Regions from separate parts of the Rossellomorea oryzaecorticis genome, predicted to be linked through region 2. Evidence: predicted binding sites of a transcription regulator. Region 2 holds the regulator's gene; the other holds the start of a gene.
What was found. Region 2 encodes LexA, which represses DNA repair genes until DNA is damaged. Its sites were predicted from a motif close to CGAACATATGTTCG; they were not measured.
Positions count from the first base shown of each region.

Region 1: the regulator LexA is predicted to act here: its motif matches at 2,985-2,998, upstream of uvrB (excinuclease ABC subunit UvrB).

Region 1 is NZ_JBJOSA010000003.1:212,406-218,398, forward strand. Features, by position in the region: gene uvrA (excinuclease ABC subunit UvrA) at 1-871, opposite strand, end outside; gene uvrB (excinuclease ABC subunit UvrB) at 879-2,861, opposite strand; gene ACKA06_RS05270 (CsbA family protein) at 3,650-3,880, opposite strand; gene ACKA06_RS05275 (HD domain-containing protein) at 3,954-4,595, opposite strand; gene ACKA06_RS05280 (alpha/beta fold hydrolase) at 4,646-5,416, opposite strand; gene ACKA06_RS05285 (phosphoglycerate dehydrogenase) at 5,493-5,993, opposite strand, start outside.
Region 2 is NZ_JBJOSA010000002.1:408,523-414,515, reverse strand. Features, by position in the region: gene ACKA06_RS04160 (IS110 family RNA-guided transposase) at 1-532, opposite strand, end outside; gene ACKA06_RS04155 (DUF896 domain-containing protein) at 846-1,079, opposite strand; gene ACKA06_RS04150 (YneB family resolvase-like protein) at 1,169-1,819, opposite strand; gene yneA (cell division suppressor protein YneA) at 1,835-2,161, opposite strand; gene lexA (transcriptional repressor LexA) at 2,322-2,942, shown strand; gene glnA (type I glutamate--ammonia ligase) at 3,050-4,384, opposite strand; gene ACKA06_RS04130 (MerR family transcriptional regulator) at 4,424-4,840, opposite strand; gene ACKA06_RS04125 (methionine gamma-lyase family protein) at 4,982-5,993, opposite strand, start outside.

The DNA.
Region 1 (5,993 bases), on a different contig from region 2:
CCTTGTCCACTTCAAGCTTCGTTCCAAGGCCGTCACAGCTGGGGCATGCCCCGAATGGACTGTTGAAAGAGAACATTCTCGGCTCAAGCTCAGTGATCGAGAATCCGCAATAAGGGCATGCATGATGTTCACTGAACAGGAGTTCTTCCTCGCCGATCACATCGATGACGACCTGTCCTTCCGCAAGGCGCAGGGCCGTTTCCAATGAATCTGATAATCGTGCTGCAACGCCGTCTTTCACGACGATACGGTCAATGATGACTTCGATGGTATGCTTTTTATTCTTTTCAAGTTTGATTTCTTCCCCAAGGTCCTGAACCTCTCCGTTTACACGGACACGGACGAACCCTTGCTTCTTGATGTCTTCAAGCGTCTTGACGTGGGTCCCTTTCCGCCCGGACACCACAGGTGCGAGAACCTGAAGCTTCGTGCGTTCGGGATACTCAAGGATCCGGTCGACCATCTGCTCGATCGTCTGGGAGGAGATTTCGATGCCGTGATTCGGACAGATTGGTTTCCCGACACGGGCAAACAGCAGTCGGAGATAGTCATAGATTTCAGTGACCGTTCCAACCGTTGACCTCGGGTTTTTGCTTGTCGTTTTCTGGTCGATCGAAATCGCCGGGGATAATCCTTCGATGGAATCGACATCCGGCTTATCCATCTGTCCCAGGAATTGACGTGCATAAGCAGACAGTGACTCGACATAACGTCTCTGCCCTTCTGCGTAAATGGTGTCAAATGCAAGGGAGGACTTCCCGGATCCGGATAAACCGGTCAGGACGACCAGCTTATCCCTTGGGATTTTGATATCTATATTTTTTAAATTATGAGCTCTTGCTCCTTGTACGATAATTTGGTCTTTGGCCATTCCTGTTTCATCCTTCCGCCTTAAGCTCAAGAATGGTGTCGCGAAGCTGGGCTGCACGTTCAAAGTCGAGCGCCTTGGCTGCTTCTTTCATTTCCACTTCCAAGCTAGCAATAAGTTTTTGTCTCTCCGGTTTGGACATATTTGATACTTTTGTCTCTTTCCCCTCATAAACCCCTGCTTCTTCAGCAGCATGGGTCGCACGGATGACATCCCTGATTTCTTTTTGGATCGTCGTCGGCGTGATGCCATGCTTTTCGTTGTATTCAATCTGGATTTCACGGCGGCGTTTCGTTTCATCGATCGCCTTCTGCATCGAATCCGTCATCTTATCGGCGTACATAATGACTTTACCGTTCGAGTTACGCGCGGCGCGTCCGATCGTCTGGATGAGTGAACGTTCAGAGCGAAGGAATCCTTCCTTATCTGCGTCAAGGATCGATACCAGCGAAACTTCAGGGATATCGAGTCCTTCACGAAGCAGGTTGATCCCGACGAGAACATCGAATTTCCCGAGGCGCAGGTCGCGGATGATTTCGATCCGCTCGAGCGTCTTGATTTCCGAGTGCAGGTATTGCACTTTGATGCCGATTTCTTTTAAATAAGCGGAAAGATCCTCTGACATTTTCTTTGTCAGCGTCGTCACGAGGACGCGCTCATTTTTCTCGATCCGCTCATTGATTTCACCGAGAAGGTCATCGATCTGTCCTTCGATCGGGCGAACTTCGATGACGGGGTCAAGCAGACCTGTCGGACGGATGATCTGCTCGATCATTTCAGGGCTGTGTTCAAGTTCATAAGGGCCCGGCGTTGCGGAAACATAGAGAAGCTGCTGGACCTTTTCTTCGAATTCCTCGAATCTGAGCGGTCTGTTATCCATCGCTGAAGGCAGACGGAAGCCGTGGTCGACAAGCACTTTTTTCCGTGCCTGATCCCCGTTGAACATCCCCCTGATCTGAGGCAGAGTCACGTGTGACTCATCCACGACGATCATGAAATCATCCGGAAAATAATCAAGGAGCGTATATGGTGTGGAACCCGGCGGCCTCAATGTAAGGTGACGGGAATAGTTTTCGATTCCTGAACAGAAGCCCATTTCCCTCATCATTTCAAGGTCATAGCGGGTCCGCTGTTCGAGACGCTGGGCTTCGAGAAGCTTGCCGTCTTCTTTCATGACCGCCAGCTGTTCTTCCAGTTCTTTTTCGATATTTTTGATCGCCACCTGCATCTTTTCTTCACGTGTTACGAAGTGGGATGCCGGGAAGATGGCGACGTGATCACGGTCTCCCATAATTTCGCCTGTCAGGGCATCGACTTCGCGGATGCGGTCGATCTCATCTCCGAAAAACTCCACGCGCATGCAGTGTTCATCACGAGATGCGGGGAAGATTTCCACAACATCTCCGCGTACTCGGAATGTCCCGCGCTGAAAATCGATGTCGTTTCGTTCGTATTGGATATCCACAAGCTTGCGGAGAAGCTGATTCCGCTCGATTTCCATCCCTGTACGGAGGGATAAGACAAGCTCGCGGTATTCTTCCGGGTTACCCAACCCGTATATGCAGGAGACGGAAGCGATGATGATGACGTCCCTCCGCTCGAATAAAGAGGATGTAGCCGAGTGGCGGAGCTTATCGATTTCATCATTGATGCTTGCGTCTTTTTCTATAAATGTATCGGTCTGGGGAACATACGCCTCAGGTTGATAATAATCGTAATAGCTGACGAAATACTCGACAGCATTATCAGGGAAAAAATCCTTGAATTCACTGTATAGCTGACCGGCAAGTGTTTTATTGTGGGCAATAATCAATGTCGGTTTCTCCACTTTTTGAATCACGTTGGAAACGGTAAAGGTCTTACCGGTACCTGTCGCCCCGAGGAGCGTCTGATGACGTTTCCCTTCATTAACTCCCTGAACCAATCTGTCAATCGCCTTCGGCTGATCGCCCTCCGGCTTGTATTTGGACTTTAACTGAAATTGTTCCTTCACCGTGAAACCTCCTGTACAAAAGAATCCGTACCTTGTTATTTACCTATTTATTCACATAATAAACACAGTCCATTCATCTATACACATTCTACCACATATCGTACAGAAATAACCAACAAAAAGCGAACAAAAGTTCGTTTATGTAGTCAGGAGGTTCTTTATACGGTGAGAAGCGGTGTGGAGGGATTGGGGATAAACTTTGGGGTATTGATTTGTCTATTTTTCATGTCTATGACAGGATTTCAGGACATCGCGAGTGGATGAATGTCAATTACTACGGGGCTAGTCCAGATTAATTAGGAGGGGGATCATTCAGAGGCGAAAAGCATAAGATGAATGGCCTTGAATCCGGAATCTTCGAATTTCGGGTTGAAATCTTTTAATTTTACCCCTTTATCTTTCAATACTGACCATTAATCTTCGAATTCCGCCAAATAATCTTTTAATTTCCGGGATTATTCCACCAAATGGAAATAAAATCCAAAAAACTCTTTCCCTCCCGGCATTCCCCCAAATACAGCACTGGCAGTTTTAATTGGAGGGGTATGATGTAAGATGTGCTTGAAAAATACACACATCCTGTTAATAACTATGTGCATAACTCCTTAATCATTGTGGAAAACAACAATTTTTATCCACATATTAGTCAAAAACCTGTGAATAATGTGTATGAATCCGGATTCATAGTGTGAATAACTTTAAAACTAACATAGTTATTCACAACCCTCTAACAGTTATCCACAATCCCCACAAAAAGAAAAACCCGGGCACTGGTTTGTCTACAGTGCTCAGGTTTTTTGTTTCGCTTTGTTCATCATTCGATTGCTGTACCAGAATCCGACGGTGAGGGATGCTGCGTCGACGACGATCAGTCCCCAGGAGTCGGTATATCCTTTTGATACGGATGCAGCGATCAGGGCTACGGTAAGTATGAGTCCAACGTAATGATTGTAGGTGACTCTGGTGAACAGAATCACGAGCAATCCCGGCAAAAAGATACCCAGTATGATTTTAGACACGGTCCACTCTCCTCAAATGACGGGAATAACCATATTTTAACGAATAACGTCTATATATGAAAGGTTTTTCTCGCTATTCGTCCGCTGACTGGATCAGCCGCTCCGTCCGTTCTTTCAATTCACTGTGGGGGATGAATTTTTCTGAGAGCATGTCGGGGAGAATGTAGTCGAGAAAATATTGGACGCACTCGAGCTCCCTGAATTTCATGATGGTCGACAGGGCTCCCTCGTAAATCTCCATGAATAACGGGTCTGGATTCCCTTTCTGAATTTCTCCGAATGATTCATAAAGAAGGTCGATTTTATCGGCGACCGACAGGATCTGGCCTTCGAGTGATGCATCCTTTCCTTCCTTAAACCGTTCCCTGTATACATCCTGAAACCGCGGCGGGATTTCGGTGTCGATGAATTTCTTGACCATCTGATCTTCTACCTGGCTGAACAGTTCGCGGAGTTCTGCCGATGCATATTTCACAGGCGTTTTGATGTCGCCTGTGAATAACTCGGCATAGTCATGGTTCAGCGATTTTTCGTAAAGGGCCTTCCAGTCGACCTCTTGTCCATTCTGTTCCTCCACGGTCCCGAGGAATTGTGAGATCTTGGTCACCTTGAAGGAGTGGCTGGCCACGTTATGTTCGTGATATTTGAACCTCCCCGGACAGCGCACGAGCGTCTCGAGGTCGGACAGGCTTTTAAAATAGTGATGAATTCCCATAGTATTCTCCTCTCTCTTGTATCGTTCCGGGTTGTATCCTTACCCTTCTTTTATTTAAAAGAAACCAGCCCTTCCACTTCCCCGGCCAGGATGGCATTGAGTGCATCGTGATGCAGGGTCGGGATTTGGTGGGATGCCCCCGGTATGATGTAGACTTTCTTAGGATGACAGTCTTTATAGCACTCCAGCTGATCATTGACCCAGTCCGATTTCTCCCCGTATATCAGCATAATCGGCACCTTGCAGCGGTTCATTTTTTCGATGCCGTCATAGCACAGTGACTGCTTGTAAAAATGGTACCAGACTTCCGGATTCGCCTTGTTCATGTGAAGGACGAGTTCTTTGCGTTCCGACTTATCTTTCGTATGGGCCTTTGAAATGATTTTAGCGAGCCTTACCGGATAATGACGGACCATCTTCATCCCGATCAGATGCATCATTTTCAGCTTATTGTGGACAACCTTCGGGTAAGCCCCGATCAGAATCATGGCGCTTACTCTTTCATTATATGCTGCGGCGAATTCTTGTGCGATCACGCCTCCGGCTGAATATCCGAGAAGTACACATGTGGATAACTGTAAATGATCAAGAAGGAAAAGAAGTTCATCCACAAAGGAATCAAGACTTACGAACGGCTTCATAGTCGGAGAATCTCCGTGTCCCGATAAGTCCGGGATGATCAGCCTGAAATGACTGGCAAGGGAGTGCTGTTTTGAAAACACGGCCCTCCCCATTCCGGGTGGGTGAATGAATAGCAGCGGCGTCCCTTTTCCGAGATCGTCGAAATATAGACTGGAGCCTTGATAAGGTATGCTTGGCATATATAAAAACCTCCCTTATTCCGAGTAGTGTCTCTTACACATTCTTCTCGGGATAAGGGAGTTCTAGTCATGCTATTTAGATGAGGCGCACCGATACGACGCCATCGATGGCTTTCAGTTTTGTTTTGACATCGTTCTGCTCTTCTTCGTTCAGCTTTTGGTCAAGGTCGATCATCGTGTAGGCCCAAGTGTTTTTACTGCGGTTGATCATGTCGGCGATGTTGACGGCATAGCCGGATAAGGTCGTCGTGATGCCTCCGACCATGTTCGGGATGTTTTTATGCATGACGGTCACCCGCATTTTGCCGCTGTATGGAAGGTCCACATCCGGCAGGTTGACGGCATGCCTGATGTTCCCTGTCTCCAGATATGCTTTCAGCTGCTGCGCTGCCATCACCGCGCAGTTTTCTTCGGATTCGACGGTGGAAGCACCGAGATGCGGAACAGGGATGACATTTTTCAATCCCAGGACCGCTTCATTCGGAAAATCGGTGACGTATTTTTTGACGGTACCTGCGTTCAATGCCTCACCGAGCGCATGCTCATCCACCAGTTCCCCGCGTGAGAAATTAAGGAG
Region 2 (5,993 bases):
TAAGTGTATCCAACCAATTAAAATATTTTACCGTCCATTTGTTTACTCCAGAAGGCGGCTTAATGTTATTTCGTAGAAGAAACTTACTTAAACGATGCTTGATTCTCAGCTCATCTTCTTTGGCATCTTCCCGACATCTGACAAGATCCCGCAACGCTTCATCTTCTTCAGTTGGGACATAAATCGAAGTCAATTCACCGGCACGATATAACTGTGCCAGTCGAAGGGAATCTCTACGATCTGTTTTTATGCGCTCTCCTGGTCTCTGAGGTATTAAAGATGGGGCAATCACTTCACAATGAATTCCTAAGGCCAAAAATAGTCTATATAACGGATAACCTGTAGGTCCTGCTTCGTAACAAACTCGAAGATTTTCTGGACTGCCCAGCTTCTTCATTAATTTCTTAACAGCACCAGAAGTATGAGGAATCATTCCCCAGTATCTTGGTTCCTGCCGACCTTCTTCCGCAATAGCGACGGCAATTTTTTCTTTTGATACGTCTAAACCTACATATTTTATGGTATCCTTCATAATAACTAGCTCCTTCCGTAATGTAGCTCTGATTTGGTATGTGGTTTTCCTAAAAACATTTTTACCAAATTAACCTACGATGTTACGTGTAAGGAGCTAGTTTCGTTCATGATAACTCGTCACTTCGTTCCTGCGGGGTCTCACATTAGCTACTCTTTCCGCAGGAGTCTCCGTCTTGTACTCCAATCAACCGCGGGAACAAGCTAAAAACTGTGAGTATAAATAAAAAACAAACTAACCTAAATCCCGAGGGAAAAGATTAGTTTGAATATTTACTTAGACAACTCACATTTGTTATAATCCTTGTTTCAGATTAATGCATTTTGCGTTTGTTTTGGATGTCTTTAATTTTTTTTGGGGTGACTTCATTGCCGTCGGTGTCGAAAATGCGTGTGTTCTCGATGGTGCCTTTCATTGACTGACGGAATGTTTCAAGATATTCTTTTCTTAATTTTGTTTGTTCTTTCGCTTCACTGTCAGTCAGTCCGCTCTCTTTTGACTTCTTGGCAAGTTCATTTATCCTGTTCATCTTTTTCTTAGATAGCATCTATGAAAACTCCTTTACAGCTTTTATCCAGTACATTGCTTCAATAAATATACCGATATGTTACTAGATAAGAGCTTCATTGACAAGGGTTATGTTTCCTTGACGGAGTCCATATACTCTTTATATCTCCTATGTACCGTGGCCTTTGATATATTATATCCGAACCCTCTCAGGGTAGCTGCAATTTCTGCAAATGTCAGTTCATTACTTCTTAATCGCACAATTTCCTCCACGGGAACTTCTATTCTTTCCCTTCCCTCCAGATTTCCTCTGTTTTTCAAATTTTTCTGGGGGCGGAAACCATTTTCAACCGCTCTTCTCATCCCTCTTTTTATTTTCAGATTATGAAGCTTCCTTTGATATTCTTCCACCATGCTTACTATGTTGATGACCATCGAGTCTGACTCTGATAAATGCAGTTCGCCGCTGTGAGTCTGACTGATAATCTTGATATCTTCTTTCAGTATGCAATGTATCAGGGCTATTTTAGCATTCCCCCTGCCAATTCTCGTTTCATCCTGGATCAGAACTGCATCAATCGAACCATCCTTTATCAAGTCCAGAAGGGTAAGTACACCCGGTCGATCCAGTTCAAACCCACTGGCCTGATCCTTTATCACTGCCTCCACATCAAAGTGATGTTCTTCTGCAAGCTTTAACAATTCTGCTTCCTGTCTTTCCAGTGAAGTCTCCTGCGTATCTTTTTTTGTGCTCACTCTGCAGTAAATTGCTGCTTTCATATAGACATTCACCCTCTACTTATTATTCATCGCAAGCTGTATATCGGATTGGGTGGAATATGAAGATGCTTCGACCGGCAAAATCAATGACATCCCAGGCTCTATCGCGAAGGAGATTAAATCATTTTCATGTCCCACCCATTCGATGAACTCTTCCCTCGTCATATTGTATTCCCCTTCAAACTTCTCAGCAATCGTCCAGAGAGTATCCCCCTTATTGACGGTGACCGTCTCATATGAAGGATCGCTCCCCCCCGATACCACTAAGTAACCCGCTGATAAAAAAGATAATACAAAAAGAATGATTATATAAGAAAAACGATTCCAAATTTGTGTTAACATATAAATGACCTCCATACGAATGTTTGTTCTGTTTGTTTGTAACTAGATTGTAATACGAACATCCGTTTGGTGTCAACCGAAAAATTCGAACTTATGTTTGTATCAGTTGGAAAGACATGCTATAATGGGAACATAAGATCGATAATAGAGGTGCGTGTACATGACTAAATTGTCTAAACGACAGCAAGACATACTTCAATACATTAAAGTATCTGTTAAAGAAAAAGGTTATCCGCCATCAGTCCGGGAAATAGGTGAAGCTGTCGGTTTGGCTTCAAGTTCAACGGTCCACGGTCATCTTGCAAGGCTCGAGAGCAAAGGGCTTATCCGGCGTGATCCCACCAAGCCAAGGGCAATAGAGATACTTGATCTGGAAGAAGATACAATTCCACGCCAGAAAGTTGTAAACGTGCCCTTGATCGGTAAGGTAACTGCCGGACAGCCGATTACGGCTGTCGAAAACGTTGAGGAATTCTTTCCTCTTCCCGAACGTCTGGCTCCTTCAGATGAGCAGGTTTTCATGCTCGAAATCATGGGGGACAGTATGATAGAAGCCGGAATTCTCGACGGGGACTTCGTCATTGTAAGACAACAGCAGACGGCCAACAACGGAGATATCGTCGTCGCCATGACGGAAGAAGACGAAGCGACAGTAAAACGCTTCTTCAAAGAAAAGGATTATGTCAGACTCCAGCCGGAAAACTCGACAATGGGTCCAATCATATTACGAAATGTTTCTATCCTCGGTAAAGTTATTGGTGTTTATCGCCAGGTTCATTAATTATCAAAAAAAAACGCTGGAATCAGCGTTTTTTTGTTTTGTCCGCCATACGCAAAAAAAAGCCAGCGCTGAAGAATGCGCTGGCTTTAATGCTATAAAAGTCCATCTTAGTACATTTGGATATACTGTTCTCTTTCCCAAGGGTGAACTTGAGTACGGAACATATCCCATTCGATCTCCTTCGCTTCCACAAAGTGTTCGAAGATGTGCCCCCCAAGGGATTTGATGATTACTTCGTCTTTTTTCAGTTCTTCCAATGCTGCATATAAAGTAGCAGGTAGATCAATGATACCCGCTTCTTCACGTTCCTTTTTATCCATTACATAGATATTGCGGTCAATCGGAGCCGGTGCATCAAGATTATTTTTGATTCCATCCAGACCAGCCGCAAGAAGGACAGACATAGCCAGATATGGGTTAGCTGCCGGATCGACACTTCTGACTTCAACACGTGTACTGATTCCGCGGGAAGCCGGGATACGGATTAAAGGACTTCTATTTTGAGCAGACCACGCTACGTAACATGGAGCTTCGTATCCAGGAACCAATCGTTTATAGGAGTTTACCGTCGGATTCGTGATCGCCGTAAATGCAGTGGCATGCTTGATTGTACCTGCAAGGAATTGACGAGCTGTCTCACTTAATTGAAGGTCTCCTTTTTCATCAAAGAATGCATTTTTGCCATCCTTAAATAACGACATATTACAGTGCATCCCGGAACCATTCACACCGAATAAAGGTTTCGGCATAAACGTTGCATGAAGTCCGTGTTTACGTGCAATTGTTTTTACAACCAATTTAAATGTCTGGATATCATCACAAGCTTTAAGGGCACTTGCATATTTAAAGTCGATTTCATGCTGCCCAGGCGCTACCTCATGGTGGGAAGCTTCGATTTCAAAGCCCATTTCTTCTAACTCAAGTGCGATATCACGGCGGCAGTTTTCACCCAGGTCTGTAGGTGCAAGGTCGAAATAACCGCCATTATCATTCAGCTCAAGTGTAGGTTCACCATTTACATCCAGCTTGAAAAGGAAGAATTCCGGTTCAGGCCCAAGATTGAAATCAGAGAATCCAAGCTCTTCCATTTCTTTCAATACTCGCTTCAGGTTGTTACGCGGATCACCTTCGAAAGGTGTCCCATCCGGATTGTAAATATCACAGATCAAACGTGCAACTTTCCCTTTTTCTGCAGTCCATGGGAATACAAGCCATGTGTCCAGGTCAGGGAATAGATACATATCTGATTCTTCGATTCGTACGAAGCCTTCAATTGAAGATCCGTCAAACATCATTTTATTATCCAATGCTTTCTCAAGCTGACTGAAAGGGATCTCAACATTTTTGATTGTCCCTAAAATGTCTGTGAATTGCAGACGGATGAATTTAACACCCTCCTCATTCGCTAATCTGATCACATCGTCACGAGTATACTTTGCCATTTGTTGTAATTCCTCCTCAGATTCATTTAAGGTTATTTATTAATGAAAAAAGCGGGACATATCTCCCTGACGCAAGGAAGCCCGGTTAAATTTCCCTGAATGCATCAATTCATTCCGGAGTAATTTACGAAGCTGTTCGTCAGATAGATCCTGCCTTGCTTTTCCTTCCTCCTGCTTGCTTGTTTCAGATACTACTTTCTTTTCGTCCACGGCATTAACCGAGAAAATTTTCTTGATTCCCGCCATGTTCACCCCTTGATCTAACAAATCCTTAACTTCCAACAGTTTATCAATGTCATTCAAGGAAAAGAGTCTGCGATTCCCCTCTGTTCGCGCGGGGGTTATCAACCCGTGCTCTTCGTAGTATCGGATTTGACGAGCCGTTAAGTCCGTGAGCTGCATGACAATACTGATAGGAAACAATGCCATCGTTCGACGAATTTCACTTCCACTCATCTGCGATACCCTCCTTTTCTTTTCCTTCATGGTATCATTATATGTAATGTTAAGTATTCTGTCAATCAAATGTTAGAAAAACTTACATGAAGTTTCAAAAGGAAAGGATAGTCGATTTTAGACTATCCAATTACCTTTCTATTATCCCTTTTTAACGTTTAGTAAACCTTTTTCAATTAAATGATTCAGTGCCGTGCATACTGCAATTTTGACATGAGAATATGTCAGGCCACCCTGTACAAAAGCTGTATAAGGAGGTCTGATCGGGCCATCTGCAGATAATTCAATACTTGAACCCTGGATAAAAGTACCTGCCGCCATGATGACATCATCCTCATAGCCGGGCATGTAATTTGGGTACGGCGTAAAATGAGAATTAATTGGAGAAGCAAATTGAATGGCCTGACAAAAAGCGATCATCTTTTCCTTATCATTAAATTGCACTGATTGAATTAGATCTGTTCGCTTTTCAAGAGGACCAGGGTTTGTATTCATTCCCATCTCGGTCAGCATGGCAGAAGTGAATACAGCTCCTTTCAAAGATTGCGCCACTACGTGGGGAGCAAGGAAGAAGCCCTGGTACATCTCCTGTAAGCTATAAAGTGAGGCACCCGCTTCTGCCCCTATCCCCGGAGAGGTCATTCTATAGGAACAGCTATCAACCAGTTCCTTTTTCCCTACTATGTAACCGCCTGTCTTGGCAAGGCCTCCGCCCGGATTCTTGATAAGTGAACCAGCCATCAGATCAGCTCCGGCATGGCAAGGTTCTATATCCTCAACGAATTCACCGTAGCAATTATCTACAAATACAACAATATGAGGATTGATTTCCTTAACAAAAGCAATCATATCCCGGATTTCTTCTATAGTAAAAGAAGGCCGGTTTGCATATCCTTTCGACCGCTGGATACCGATCATTTTTGTTTTAGGGGAGATGGCCTTTTGGACGTTTGTAAAATCCACCTTGCCGGTTTCATCCAGATCAACACATTTATATGAAATGTTGAAATCTTTGAGCGATCCGTTCCCTTCGCCTCTTATCCCTACGATTTCTTCCAGGGTATCATATGGTCTACCAGTGATATACACAAGTTCATCACCGGGTCTTAATATACCGAATAAAGCGATTGAGATCGCATGGGTGCCTGAGATG